Regions from separate parts of the Priestia filamentosa genome, predicted to be linked through region 4. Evidence: riboswitches for the same ligand, from Rfam matches in the RefSeq annotation. Region 4 holds a riboswitch; each other region holds the start of a gene.
The links. Region 4 has a riboswitch for cobalamin ahead of metE (5-methyltetrahydropteroyltriglutamate--homocysteine S-methyltransferase). Riboswitches for the same ligand answer to the same signal wherever they lie in the genome.
Positions count from the first base shown of each region.

Region 1: another riboswitch for cobalamin. It lies ahead of B9N79_RS05675 (ABC transporter substrate-binding protein); the one in region 4 lies ahead of metE (5-methyltetrahydropteroyltriglutamate--homocysteine S-methyltransferase).
Region 2: another riboswitch for cobalamin. It lies ahead of B9N79_RS16075 (ribonucleoside-diphosphate reductase subunit alpha); the one in region 4 lies ahead of metE (5-methyltetrahydropteroyltriglutamate--homocysteine S-methyltransferase).
Region 3: another riboswitch for cobalamin. It lies ahead of B9N79_RS08935 (HoxN/HupN/NixA family nickel/cobalt transporter); the one in region 4 lies ahead of metE (5-methyltetrahydropteroyltriglutamate--homocysteine S-methyltransferase).

Region 1 covers NZ_FXAJ01000001.1:1,095,913-1,099,260, reverse strand. The annotation lists gene B9N79_RS05675 (ABC transporter substrate-binding protein) at 1-1,293, opposite strand, end outside; cobalamin riboswitch at 1,431-1,617, opposite strand; gene putP (sodium/proline symporter PutP) at 2,083-3,348, shown strand, end outside.
Region 2 covers NZ_FXAJ01000003.1:493,769-497,116, reverse strand. The annotation lists gene B9N79_RS16075 (ribonucleoside-diphosphate reductase subunit alpha) at 1-1,593, opposite strand, end outside; cobalamin riboswitch at 1,731-1,935, opposite strand; gene B9N79_RS16070 (hypothetical protein) at 2,219-2,590, opposite strand; gene B9N79_RS16065 (vWA domain-containing protein) at 2,728-3,348, opposite strand, start outside.
Region 3 covers NZ_FXAJ01000002.1:366,439-369,786, reverse strand. The annotation lists gene B9N79_RS08945 (hypothetical protein) at 1-14, opposite strand, end outside; gene B9N79_RS08940 (pentapeptide repeat-containing protein) at 162-998, opposite strand; cobalamin riboswitch at 1,451-1,644, shown strand; gene B9N79_RS08935 (HoxN/HupN/NixA family nickel/cobalt transporter) at 1,774-2,571, shown strand; gene B9N79_RS08930 (hypothetical protein) at 2,850-3,335, shown strand.
Region 4 covers NZ_FXAJ01000001.1:975,972-979,319, forward strand. The annotation lists gene dacB (D-alanyl-D-alanine carboxypeptidase/D-alanyl-D-alanine endopeptidase) at 1-1,229, shown strand, start outside; cobalamin riboswitch at 1,332-1,511, shown strand; gene metE (5-methyltetrahydropteroyltriglutamate--homocysteine S-methyltransferase) at 1,660-3,348, shown strand, end outside.

The DNA of each region.
Region 1 (3,348 bases), 120 kb from region 4:
TACATTTGCTGGGCTCTTAGAATTATAAAACAAGTTTAAGAAGTATTGAGGATCTCCCGTATGTGCTGTCAGCATGCTATACATCGATAAGTCCCAATTATCCTCCGCAAGAACATCATCAATATTTTCCACGCTTCTTACCTTTACTTTTATCCCTTCTTTTAATAGTGAGCTTTGAATCGTTTCAGCCATTACCGTCAACTCTGGTCGTTGAGGGAAAGTCAGCATTGTTAGTTGCAAAGGCTCTCCACCCTTAGTCCATACTCCATCCTCTTTCGTATAGCCTCCTTGTTTCATTAACGAATCAAAAGACTGATTTTCTTGGCTCTGCTTTACTTTTCCAAAAGACAATACTTCTGGAAATGGGCCGTTTCCTTTCGTTCCTTCATTTTTCATAATAGACGTTAAGATCTCTTCTCTCGGTAAGACTTTATCAATTGCTTGTCGAACGGAAAGATTTGTTACGCGAGCTGAGCTCATATTGAACATCATCATATGCGTTCGAAGTGAAGGAGCAGTTAAGACATTGATATTGTCGCTGTTTTTCAGCACGCTAATTTGATCTGTTGAAATATCAACAGCACCGTCAACATCTCCTGATTGTAAAGCCATAAGTCTCGTATTTCCATCTGATATGAATTTTATATCAATCTCTTTAACCCTTGCTTTCTGTCCCCAGTATTCCTCATTTCTCTTCATAATCAGCGATTCGTCTTTGTTAAATTTCTCAAATTTAAAAGCTCCTGTAAGGGCAGGATATTCCTCTTTTTCATCTAATGTAGAGACCTCTGCAATAATTGTAGATGGATCAGCTAGATGTGAAATTAAAGCTTCGTTTGGTTGTTTTGTAACAATCTCAATTTTGTGATCATCGATAACACGGATAGTTTCCAAGTTTAGTAAATCTTTAACCTTTGAATCTTTTTCATTTGAACGTAGAAGCGATTTTTTTACACTTTCAGCACTCATTTTCTCTCCATTATGAAAGCTTACATTTTTCTTTAATGTGAAGGTCCACGTTTTGCGATCTTTTCTTTCCCAGCTGCTTGCTAACCAAGGTTCTGGTTTTAAATCTTCATTGAGTTTTACAAGTGTTTCACCTGCACCAGATCGCATTACTTCCCAGCTATCGCTGCCGTGTGGATCAAGGCTCTTTGGGCTCCATGGAAATGCAAAAGATAATTTTTTTGAGTCTGACTCTGCCCTATCTTGTCCTTCTGAACAGCCTGCTACAGCTAGAAAAATAAAAAATAATAGAGCTAAAATAACCGAATAACTGCGTGCTTTTTTCATTTTCTTCTCTCTCCTTTTATTGATCTAGGCTAAAAAAATAAGCATGTCTCCCCTTTCAAAGGTTAGACATGCTTTTATATTCATAAAGTTTAAGAAAACAGGCATTCTAACCACCTCCCTAAACTCCCGTAGGTCGAACAGCGATGTTAAAACAGGCAGGTCTCCTGACTTAGGAAAAGAGCCTTTTACCTTCCCGAACTTTTGTTCAGTGGTCTATTTAAAGCTCCTATACTCCATTCACAGTGGCGGGTCCGTGTCGAAATTTCATCGACTTCCCTTTTAAGCAAGCAAACTATGCTTTACACCTATTTCCAAACTTTATAAAATTTTTATTTTTTGTACTTTTTAAAGCCTGACATTCTACTAATTACAAATGCAGTTCTTCTATATTATAAAGCAAATGTATCCAATTGCAATATGAAGAGAAAGAGAATAAACTGCTCTTCTCTTTATTGTAAGGGTATAAATTCAACAAGGAAAACAAATTAGGTAAAAGGGACTATATTGCTCCCCTTCAAATTCTTTAAAACAAGCTATATTCCCCTAAACATGACACCTTATCGTCACTTTGATATTTTTGCCTTTTTCGGTGAGAATAGTCATATTTACTCAAAACAGACTTTACTCCTAGTCATTTTTACTTTACAATAATAGTCCGAATAGTTAAATTATTTTCTCATAGAATAAGAGAAATAATTCACTTCATCAGCGCTTATAGCGTAAAAAAAACAAGGGAGAGATTTGGTGGACATTGGTTCTTATATTACACTGGGCATTTACTTTTTAGGGATGCTCGCAATAGGTTGGTATGCATATAAAAAATCAACAGATGATATATCGGGGTACATGTTAGGAGGACGCGGACTTGGTCCTGCAGTTACTGCTCTTTCAGCAGGAGCATCTGACATGAGCGGATGGATGCTTATGGGGCTTCCTGGTGCATTGTATACAACAGGACTATCTGGAGTATGGCTTGCTGTCGGATTATCCATTGGAGCCTATTTAAATTATTTACTTGTAGCTCCACGGCTTCGAACATACACATATGTTGCTGACGACTCCATTACGATTCCTGACTATTTTGAAAACCGATTTGAAGATAAAAGCCGTATGCTACGATTAGTATCAGCACTTGTTATTTTAGTTTTCTTTACTCTTTATACTTCATCTGGATTAGTATCCGGTGGAAGATTATTTGAATCTGCTTTTGGGTTAGACTACAGATATGGAATGTTTCTTATCGCTATTGTTGTTGTTGCATATACCCTCTTCGGTGGCTTTCTAGCTGTAAGTTTAACAGATTTTGTGCAAGGTATTATTATGTTTCTTGCTCTTATTCTAGTACCAGTTGTTGTGCTATTCGACTTAGGTGGACCAACGAATGTATTTGATACCATCAAAAGCATTGATGCAACACATTTGGACCTTTTCAAAGGAACAACAGTTATTGGCCTCCTCTCACTTCTTGCCTGGGGATTAGGCTATTTCGGCCAACCCCATATTATTGTTCGTTTTATGGCTATTAGTTCTATAAAAGAATTAAAACCAGCTCGACGTATTGGAATGGGCTGGATGATTATTGCGATTATTGGAGCCTGCTTAACAGGACTATTTGGATTAGCCTATGTTACAGAAAATAACATAACGTTGAATGATCCTGAAACGATTTTTATTCTGTTATCTGACATTTTATTCAACTCTTATATTACAGGATTTTTACTAGCCGCTATTTTAGCCGCTATTATGAGCACAATTTCATCTCAGCTTCTTGTAACATCAAGTGCAGCAACAGAGGACTTTTATAAAACATTCTTCCGTAGAGATGCCTCTGATAAAGAACTTGTTACAGTTGGGCGACTCGCTGTTTTAGTTGTTGCCGTGATTGCCGTTATGCTCTCATACACACCAAATAGTACTATCTTAGATCTTGTTGGTTATGCATGGGCTGGTTTCGGTTCAGCATTTGGTCCTGCTATTCTTTTGAGTCTATTCTGGAGACGTATGACAAAGTGGGGTGCGCTTTCCGGCATTATTGTAGGTACTGTTGTTGTGCTT
Region 2 (3,348 bases), on a different contig from region 4:
ATTCGTATATTTAGCTTGTGGTACAGGAATTGTATTTAAGTCAATTACATTATCAAGCATGCGCATTTGAATTTTCACAAGACGAGGTAGAACGTCTGCTTTTACAGCTGTTGCAAGTGAAACAGAAGATAAGTTACACACAACAAAATCGCCCATCTCTTTGCGAATTACAATTGTGCCTCCATCTGTTGTTTCTTCAACAAGTGTTGTTGCACTCATGTTTTGAGCAATCTCACTGCAAAGGTTACTTCCGTAGATCATTCCCTTATGTTTGTTCGGATTTGCTCGGTTTACTGTATCACGATAGAACATGTAAGGTGTACCTGTTTCAAGCTGTGAAATCATAATTCGTTTCATAATTTCAATTGCCGGAATTGTTTCGCGAGAAAGCTTCTCTTCTCTTACACACTCTTCATATTTTTCTCTAAATGAACCGCTACCTTTTTCTTCATCATAAAAATCTTCAAGAGAATAGTTCATAACGCTTCGCACTTCATGTGGGTCAAATAAATGCCATTCTTCTCTGTTTTGCACTTTCTCCATAAATAAATCTGGTAAGCATACTCCTGTAAATAAGTCATGTGTACGCAGACGCTCATCTCCGTTATTCAGCTTAGCATCAAGGAAACTGAAAATATCTTTATGCCATACATCTAAGTAAACAGCAATTGCTCCTTTACGCTGTCCAAGCTGATCAACACTCACCGCTGTATTATTTAGCTGTTTCATCCATGGCATAACTCCTGAGGAAACACCTTTAAATCCTTTAATATCGCTTCCTCTTGGACGCACTTTCCCTAGGTATACCCCAATGCCTCCACCGTGTTTTGACAGTGTAGCAACGTCTGTATTGCTGTCGTAGATGCTTCTTAAATCATCTTCAACTGTATCAATAAAGCAGCTTGATAGCTGGCCATATGTTTTACCTGCATTTGCAAGTGTTGGTGTAGCTACTGTCATATAAAGATTTGAAAGAGCCCAATATGCTTCTTCAATAAGAGCAAGACGTTTTTCTTTTGGCTCATTTTGCATAAGCGTCATTGCAATAATTAAGAAGCGCTCTTGCGGTAATTCCATGGTTTTACGATCGTGTGTTTGAGCTAAGTAACGATCAGATAATGTCAGGAGCCCGATGTATGTAAAAAGTTCATCACGTTCTTGTGAAATAAAACTTTGAATCTTTTCAATCTCTTCTTTCGTGTAAGAAGATAAAAGAGCAGGGCTGAAAATTCCTGTGTTTGTTAACGTCTCAATTAAATGATAAAGAGAACCATATTTCTCATCTGCTTGATAGCCACGGTTTTCTGCTGCATTTCCGTAAAGCTTGTCCAATAAAACGCTAGCTGCAACATATGTCCAATCAGGTTCAAGCGTGTTAATACGCTCAAGCGCACCTAAAATAAGCAAGTTTGAAAGACGATCTCTCGTGACTTTCTGTAATGTGAACACCCCTTGAACAATTTTCTGTTCATAATCGTCAAAATCTAGATGTGGATATTTTTCTTTTAGTTTTTCTAGATATCCAACTAATGCCTCTTCAGCTCCATCTTTTTCGACAACCGTTTCTAACGTGTTCGAATTTGTTTGTAACATACTATTTCCTCCAGTCTTTACCATTCACTCTACAAAAAAAGCTCATTGTCTCTTCGAGAGCAATGAGCATAAAGCGAAGGAATGTGCGCACAAAAAAGCACAACCCTCGCTTTATCCTCCTAACTCCCGAACAGAATAAAACGTCTCAATAAAAGGCAGGTCTCCTGACTTTTGCGTCTCTCTACTCTAAGCCCTTCCCGTATAATAAGCTTATGTAAGCCTTTTCGTTCATACAGTGGATGTGCTTATTTCATCAGCAATCACAGTTGCGGGTACAGTTTTGGTTTGATTACCAAATTCCCTTTTAAGTCAATACATGACACCTTTATTTTAGGTTTATACAAAATATAGTATTTCCATATTCATCTAAGCACTACATATTGTGTTTATTATTCTATCAGACTCTTTTAGATTTTACAACAGAAAAACTCTATGTTTGTTACAATACTTGATTATACACAGTTCTTGCCCGAAAGAAAGACCTTGACTTTTCCCGCTTTTATTAAACTTCTTTTCTCTCAAGGTATTGTTCCTTATAAAAAAATCAATTTCACTTTTTTACTATTAAAAAAACTAGTTCACAAAAAATATGAACTAGTTTTATAATACACATCTTTTGTTTTTCTTAAGCAGACTTTTGATGAAGCTTGTGATACGTAATTCGGACAAGTTTGTCCATAGTAAAGACGATAAGGAGGCTTGATAAAAAAGCGGCTAGAAAGCGATGATCATTGTTTATACTTTGTATAAAAGGAAAGACAAAACGGTGTAGTAAACAAAATATAATGGTTATAAAAAAAAGTTTTATTCCTAACAAAATATCTTTTTGACGTTCTTTATTAATTCCTTTCCATACCCCACAGATGCCGACAAAACTTACAAGCATTGCACCAACCCCAAGCACATATTGACGCTCGTGCCATACTTGTACAAACCCTAAAAATAAAAGTCCTAAAAATATAAAGGAAAGCGCCGTATCTCTTTTGGTATTTTTCACTCTTCTTCTCCTTTCATATATACTAAACAATTATCCCAAGTTTATCATACATTTTCTCTTCTGTTCCCCCTTTTTTACATTTTTCTGGATATTTTCCAGCATAAAAGAGAAGAGCATGCTCTTCTCTTTTATGAATGTCACTGCCACTTATCTTTCCACTCTTGAATCATTTTATTATTTTCTTTTATTTTCGCTTTCATGAGAGCTAGTTTTTGATCTCTAATCTCCCATACGGCTTCTTTACGGCTTTTATATTGATTTAAAATACGTTTTTCTAACCGTTTTATTTCATTTGATGAGAGTAATTTTTGTTCCTCTATATATTTTACCCCTAAAAGAAGACGATCACGCTCCCTTAGGCTTGCTTTATCATAAGATTCTTTAATAGAGTCAAAACGTCTCTGCTCGCTAAGCTGTTCCTCATCTGAAATTGAAGCTTCTTGCACAAAAGTTTTTTCAGGCGTTTCTTGCTCCCACTCTTCCTTAATGTATGTTTGGAGTTCTTCTTCGGTTGCTACGGTCTTGTAGGTACCTTTTGCTGCGACTTGTTGAAGTGCCGCTTCCTCCTCTTGATCTACATCAAGACCAATAATATGGATATCCTCGCTGCCATTAGAAAGAATACTTTTACTTTCTTCTCCTTCGTTCTCACAAATATCTATTCCATCGCTAATAATATAAATAGAGTTTTCATATTGTTTATCACTGTAGGAAGAAAGAACTTCTTCTGCTTTTTGCAATCCTGCTGTAAATGAAGT
Region 3 (3,348 bases), on a different contig from region 4:
TTTCGTTTTTCCATAGCATGCCTCATTTCTATTCTAGCTTCTATACTCTATGAAATTTTTTTAATACTTGTCACATTTTTATATAAAAAATACTCCTATCCCCTTTTTCTCCCTCTCTACAAGCTATTAAAATAAAAAAGCGTAGGAACTTTTAGAAGTTCTTACGCTTTTTTCCAATGTGTTGGTATTTTTAATGATGGTGGCAACTTTGTATGACTATTTCCCTTTGCTGCGTTTACTTGTGCTTGAGTAAGAAAAAGACTTCCTGTCAAATCTGCCCCGCTAAGATCTGCATCCCTAAAGTCTGCTCCAATCAAATCTGTAAAACGAAGATCCGCTTCTCTAAGGTCTGCTGCAATAAGAAGTGCTCCTCTTAAATTCTCTCCTTTAAGCTTTGCTTTCCTAAGCTTAGCCCCTATATAATCACTACTATAATTTCGTTTTTTCTTATGAGTGATTTGCGGACGGACTAATTCACTTGTTTGTAAAAGCAATGTATTTACTTTTGCTCTATGCCCTGCAACATCTAGATGTAAAATTTCTTCTGGAGGTTGTTCTGTCATCTTTTCCGTTTCTCTGAACATCTCTCTTAGCTCAGCATGAATAGATTTTGTTTCCCTATAGCTCATTGCTTCATATAAGTAGGAAAGCATTTCATGAAGCTGCTGAACAATTGGATAGACGCTAAACATTTGTTCAGCATATTGCTTATTTCCTTTCCACTCTTTCCCCTTGTATATAATTCTAGATACTTTTTGACCCGCTCCAAAACATTCATAAGAAACACAACCGCGAAACCCTTCCTTAATTAAGTTATTATGAATGCCGCACAAGTAATTATCTCGCAAATTCCGGCAAGGTGTTCCTCCACCTTTATCAAAAGCAAAATCAGCTGACTTCGCGTATGGCAATGCAACACAGCATAAACCAAAACAGCTTGTACAGTCTGAATTCAATGCTTTTTGAACTTCTACTTTATTTTCTAATTCAATTGACATTTTCATCCCATCCCTTTTCTAATCCCGCTATATTCATATTAAAAGGAATGATGTAAAAAAGGAAGCAGTTTGTAAATTAGATTTCCATTCTGTTCATATTCCTTGTTAACCAAGGTAATGAACGTTTTCTAACTATTTAATAGCTTAAGAGTATTAATGATTGTAAGGTGAACAGGTTTTAACCTGCACAATTCAAGAATGCCCTTTTCGATTAAAACATATTCATATCTTCACCTTCCACGTATGCCGCTGTTCAATGCTCCTTCTTGAACCTATAATAAGAATTTGAATTTTCTTGAATAATGAAGGTGTTTTTTATCGATTCTCATTCTTTCTATCCATAGTATTGGTAGTGTATAAGTATGCTAGACCTTTAAAAAGAAAAGATTCGTTTGTAGGATTTAACTTTTACAAAAATATGGTATACTACCAAAAAAAGCATATGAAGACGATGATTAACTCGCAGTTTAGGGGCTCCTACTTTTTTAAAGTGGGAGGTAACAGGGAACCAAGTGAAAATCTTGGGCGGTCCAGCCACTGTTATGAAGGAGTTTTTCGCCAGATGCCACTTAACAATTCTGTTAGGGAAGGCGGTGAAAAGTGATGATTTTAGAGCCAGGATACCTACCTAATCTGTACGCTAGGATCTTCTAGGAAAGAGAGTAGTCTATACATATTCAGCATAGCTTATTTGTGCTGCTTATTTGTTATACATATTTCCCTCAACTCTAGAAATAGTTGAGGGTTTTTATTTTTATTAAAGGAGGCTACAAAATTGGAAGGTTTATCACTTTTTGCATTTGTATTTGTTTTAGGATTAAGACACGGCCTTGATGCAGACCATTTAGCTTTTATTGATGGTCAAACAAGGTACAATTGGAGGATGGAAAGTCCTTTCTCAAGATGGGTTGGTACCCTATTTTCATTTGGACATGGGGGCGTTGTCGCATTGACTGCTGGGGTTTTAGGAATGGTGATGAGTAACTTTACGTTCCCACCATCCTTTGACACTTTCGCTTCTTGGGTATCTATTTTATCTTTATTTTTGATTGGGACATTAAATACGTACAATTTGATTCGAACAAGAAGTAGTAAGGAAGAATTTCAGCTTAGTGGTTTAAAAGGGAAATTCATTCCAAAGCTTGCAAAAGGGACAACAAATCCGTTTCTTATTATTCTTATTGGTGCTCTCTTTGCCCTAGCAGCCGAAACGGTGAGTCAAACAGCTGTATGGACGTTAGCTGCTGGCAATTCAAGCTCGTACACTCCGCTATTATTAGGTTTAGTTTTTATGGTTGGCATGATGATTACAGATACAATTGATTCTTTTGTTGTGCATAAAATGGTCAAAGACTCAAGCAAATTTGGTCAAGCAGCTTCACGCCTTATGGGGTGGGTCATCGTTGTACTCGCCTACAGCGTCTCTTTCTATCTTGCTTTTACATTCTTCAATCCATGGGCAGAAATAGACTTCGAGATTGTTGGCGTTATCCTTTTTCTATTTCTTCTTTCAATGTTTATTTTTGTCTGTTTCAAAGCTAAAAAAGCAAACAACAGTATTCAATCTGTCTAACAACTATGAGCTTATCGGAGAGAGCAATACATCTTTTGCTCTCTTTCTTCATCTTAAACAAGTCAGTTTGTAATAAGAAACAAACTTGATAAAAACTCTCTCATTTTCTTCATCTTTCTTCAACATATGGCTATTGATCGTTTTTCTATTACAAGCAGTTTCTCTCTTCTGGCTTATTTTATCTCTTTAATAAAAAATTTCTCCTCACATAATGTAGATAGAGTCCTCGTTTAGGGTAATGGTACACATAAAAAAAGATGAATAGGAAGGAGTCATTTATGAATATGAATCTTGTCATCATTTTACTTGCTTTAGCAGGGCTTCTCATTATTTGCTGTAAGACCTTTAGCTCTCCTTATATTGCGTGCAATGCCGTCGGGACATTTTGCAGTCTATTCACTGCTCTAGCTATGATTCAGCATCAGCTTTCAATCATTGAAGGACTCATTATCATCTGTGTCATATTAGCACTCGCTTACCTCATTTATACTCCTTTGAAAACAAGCTTATTTGTTCGAAACTGCTATATTATGTTTAATGTTAATTTCTCTAAGTCACAAGAAATTATAGAAAGGGAAAATCTTAATATTACGATTATTACTAAACCGCTAAACACTGTTATTCTTTCCTATAGAGAACATCAAGCAGAGCAGGCACACCATCTACAAAAGGCACTTAAGCAAGAAGCACAAGGTATGCCACTATCTGGCTTTCTTCTTCTCTCAAGCTCTATTATTCTCTATTTATGGCAAGGGATCAGCTAAAATAGACCTAAAA
Region 4 (3,348 bases):
CTTCTAATATGAAACTCTTTACAGGGGCAGCAGTGCTTGAAACATTAGGTGAGGAGTATAAATTTCACACAGAGCTTTGGCATGATGGAAAAGTGAAAAATGGTGTTTTAAAAGGGAATCTTTATTTAAAAGGAAAAGGAGATCCAACTCTTGGATTACAGGAGTTACAGCAGTTTTCAGCGTTATTACACGAAAAAGGAATCAAGAAAATTGCGGGAAATATTATTGGAGATGAAACGTGGTATGACGATGTTCGGCTTTCAGAAGATATGATTTGGAAAGACGAATCATATGCATATGGCGCTCAAATATCAGCGTTGACGTTCTCTCCTGATTATCGCTATGAAGCGGGAACAGTTATAGTGGAGACAACACCAACCAAAAATGGTAAGAAAGCTCACATCTCTATATCCCCTAAAACGGACTATGTGAGAGTGATGAATGAAACGAAAACAGGAAAAGGAGAAACAGATTTAGAAATTGTCAGAAAACGGAATGAAAATGTTATTGTAGTAAAGGGAATTATCAAGGAGGGAGAGGAATCTGATCAAACAGCCATTGCTGTCGAGGACCCTGCTTTGTATACGACTTCTTTATTTAAAGACGCTTTAGAGAAGAACGGAATAAAAGTAACAGGAAAAGTGAAGAAAGAAGAAACACCTCAAAAAGCTCAATTGATGGGAGTAAAGGAATCTCCGCCACTTGGGGAAATTTTTATTCCGTATATGAAACTGAGTAATAATACAATTGCAGAAATTTTTGTGAAAGAAATGGGAAAAGTACAGTACGGTGAAGGAAGCTTTGAAGCCGGTTTAACGTCTTTGGACCAAACACTTTCTGAGTTGGATGTCAATGTAGACAATATGATGATTCGGGATGGTTCAGGCCTATCACATGTGAGCGGAGTGCCAACAGACGAAATTTCTTCCCTTCTTTTTCATGCTAGGCAAAAACCTTGGTACGATAATTTTTACGAATCTTTACCTTTAGCAGGAGATCCAGATGAATTGATAGGGGGAACGCTCGATGAACGGATGAGAGGGACTGCTGCAGAAGGAAATGTAAGAGCCAAAACAGGATCTATTACAGGTGCTAGCTCTCTTTCAGGATATGTAACAACAGAAGCTGGAGAGGAACTTATTTTCTCAATCGTTTTTAATGCTTTTCTAGCAGAAGATGTAAAAGATATTGAAGACAAAATTGCGGTTATTTTAGCTTCTTTAAAATAATAAAAAATTAGATCAAAAATGAATAATCTGAAAAATAGTCTTGCACAAAGGGGAAAATCGCGTTATTCTTATTAACAATTCCTCAGTCGAGGAGACTAATTTTATAATGTCCATGCAAGAGGTGCTGTACATACGCTGCAGCTTAAAAGGGAAGAGCGGTGAGAAGCCGCCACGGTCGCGCCACTGTGAAGGGGAGTTTCTATCATAGCCACTGCGAAAGCGGGAAGGGATAGAAGAACGATGAACCTAAGTCAGGAGACCTGCCACTTGTTTGCGCTTTATACCTACGCGTTCATAGGGAGGAGTGAAGGTTTATGTTGAATAGATGGATCCGTTTCAACAGTTCTTAAAGTCGCCTTCTAACTCTCTTTTTTGAAAAAAAGGGAGTTTTTTTGATAGCTAAAAAGACAATAGAGACGGAGGAGAAAACATGACAGTATACAGTTCAAATATCGGATATCCAAGAATCGGAGAAAAAAGAGAGTGGAAGAACGCGCTAGAGAGTTTTTGGGAAGGAACGCTTGAAGAAAAAGAGTTTAAAGAAGAACTAGATCGCTTATTTTTAGAAGGAATTCGCGTGCAAAAGGAAGCGGGAATTACGCATATTCCTGTTGGTGATTTTAGTTTGTATGATCATGTCTTAGATTTATTATGGACGTTTGATCTTGTGCCAGATCGGTTCAAAAATGTAAATAAAACACCACTTGAAACGTATTACAGCATGGCTCGTGGAACAGACGGGTCGGAAGCAATGACAATGACAAAATGGTTCAATACGAACTATCACTATATTGTGCCGGAGTTTGAGAATGTTACGCCTTCTTTAAAAGAAAATCGATTTTTAGATTATTGGAAAAAAGCAAAACAGAAGCTTGGTGTAAATGGAAAAGTAACTCTTGTAGGGCCAGCAACGCTCGTTCTTCTTGGGAAAGGATATAAAGAAACAGAAAAAGCATCGTGGATTCAGCGTCTTATCCCGCTTTATCAACAGCTTTTGCAACAATTAGATGCAGAAGGAGTAGAGTGGGTCAGCTTAGAAGAACCAATTTTTACATCCCCATTAGATCAGGAAGTATGGAAAGTGATTGAAAACGGCTATGCTGAAATAGCGAAGAGCTGCAAAAATACGAAGTTGCTTCTTCAAACATACTATGAAGCTGTTTCTGATTATAAAAAGGTTCTATCCCTCCCTGTAGATGGTTTTGGACTTGATTTTATTCATGATAAAGGGGAAACAAAAGAACAGCTGAAAAAATGGGGCTTTCCAAAAGGAAAAGTATTAGCAGCAGGAGTTATTGACGGACGAAATGTATGGAAGGCTAATTTAACAGAAACGAGTGCTGAAGTTAAAGAGCTTCTGAATTTAATCGATGGGGACCTCTGGGTACAGCCTTCATCAAGCTTACTACATGTTCCTGTTACAGCCGAGAATGAAAGTCTTCCGAGCTTTTTAGAAGGAGCGCTAAGTTTCGCTAAGGAAAAGTTAGGAGAACTAAAAGCATTAGAAAGCGGAATTGAGAACAATACATCGTTTAAAGATTATGATAAAAGCTTTGAAGCTTTCGTTGCAGCACCATTGCGTCATAATCATAAAGTTCAAGAAGAAATTAAGGAGCTTGCACAACTTAAGGCAACGCGTCCACCGTATGAGTTAAGAGCGAAGAAACAGCAGGAAAAGTTAAAGCTACCGCTTTTACCAACAACAACGATTGGAAGTATGCCTCAAACAAAAGAAGTGCGAAGAACACGTTTAAAATGGCGGAAGAAACAAATTACAGACGCACAATATGAGCAGTTTATTCAAGAAATGACCTCCCGCTGGATCGATATTCAAGAGGACCTTGGATTAGACGTTCTCGTGCACGGAGAGTTTGAGCGTACAGATATGGTCGAATATTTCGGTGAAAAGCTGGACGGTATGGAAGTAACAAAGTTTGGCTGGGTGCAGTCTTACGGTTCACGTTGCGTAAAACCACCTCTTATTTACGGAGATGTATCACTTAAAGAGCCAATGACGGTGAAAGAAAGCGTATATGCTCAAAGTTTAACAAATAAGCCTGTAAAAGGGATGCTAACAGGTCCTGTTACCATTTTAAACTGGTCTTTCCCTCGTCATGAC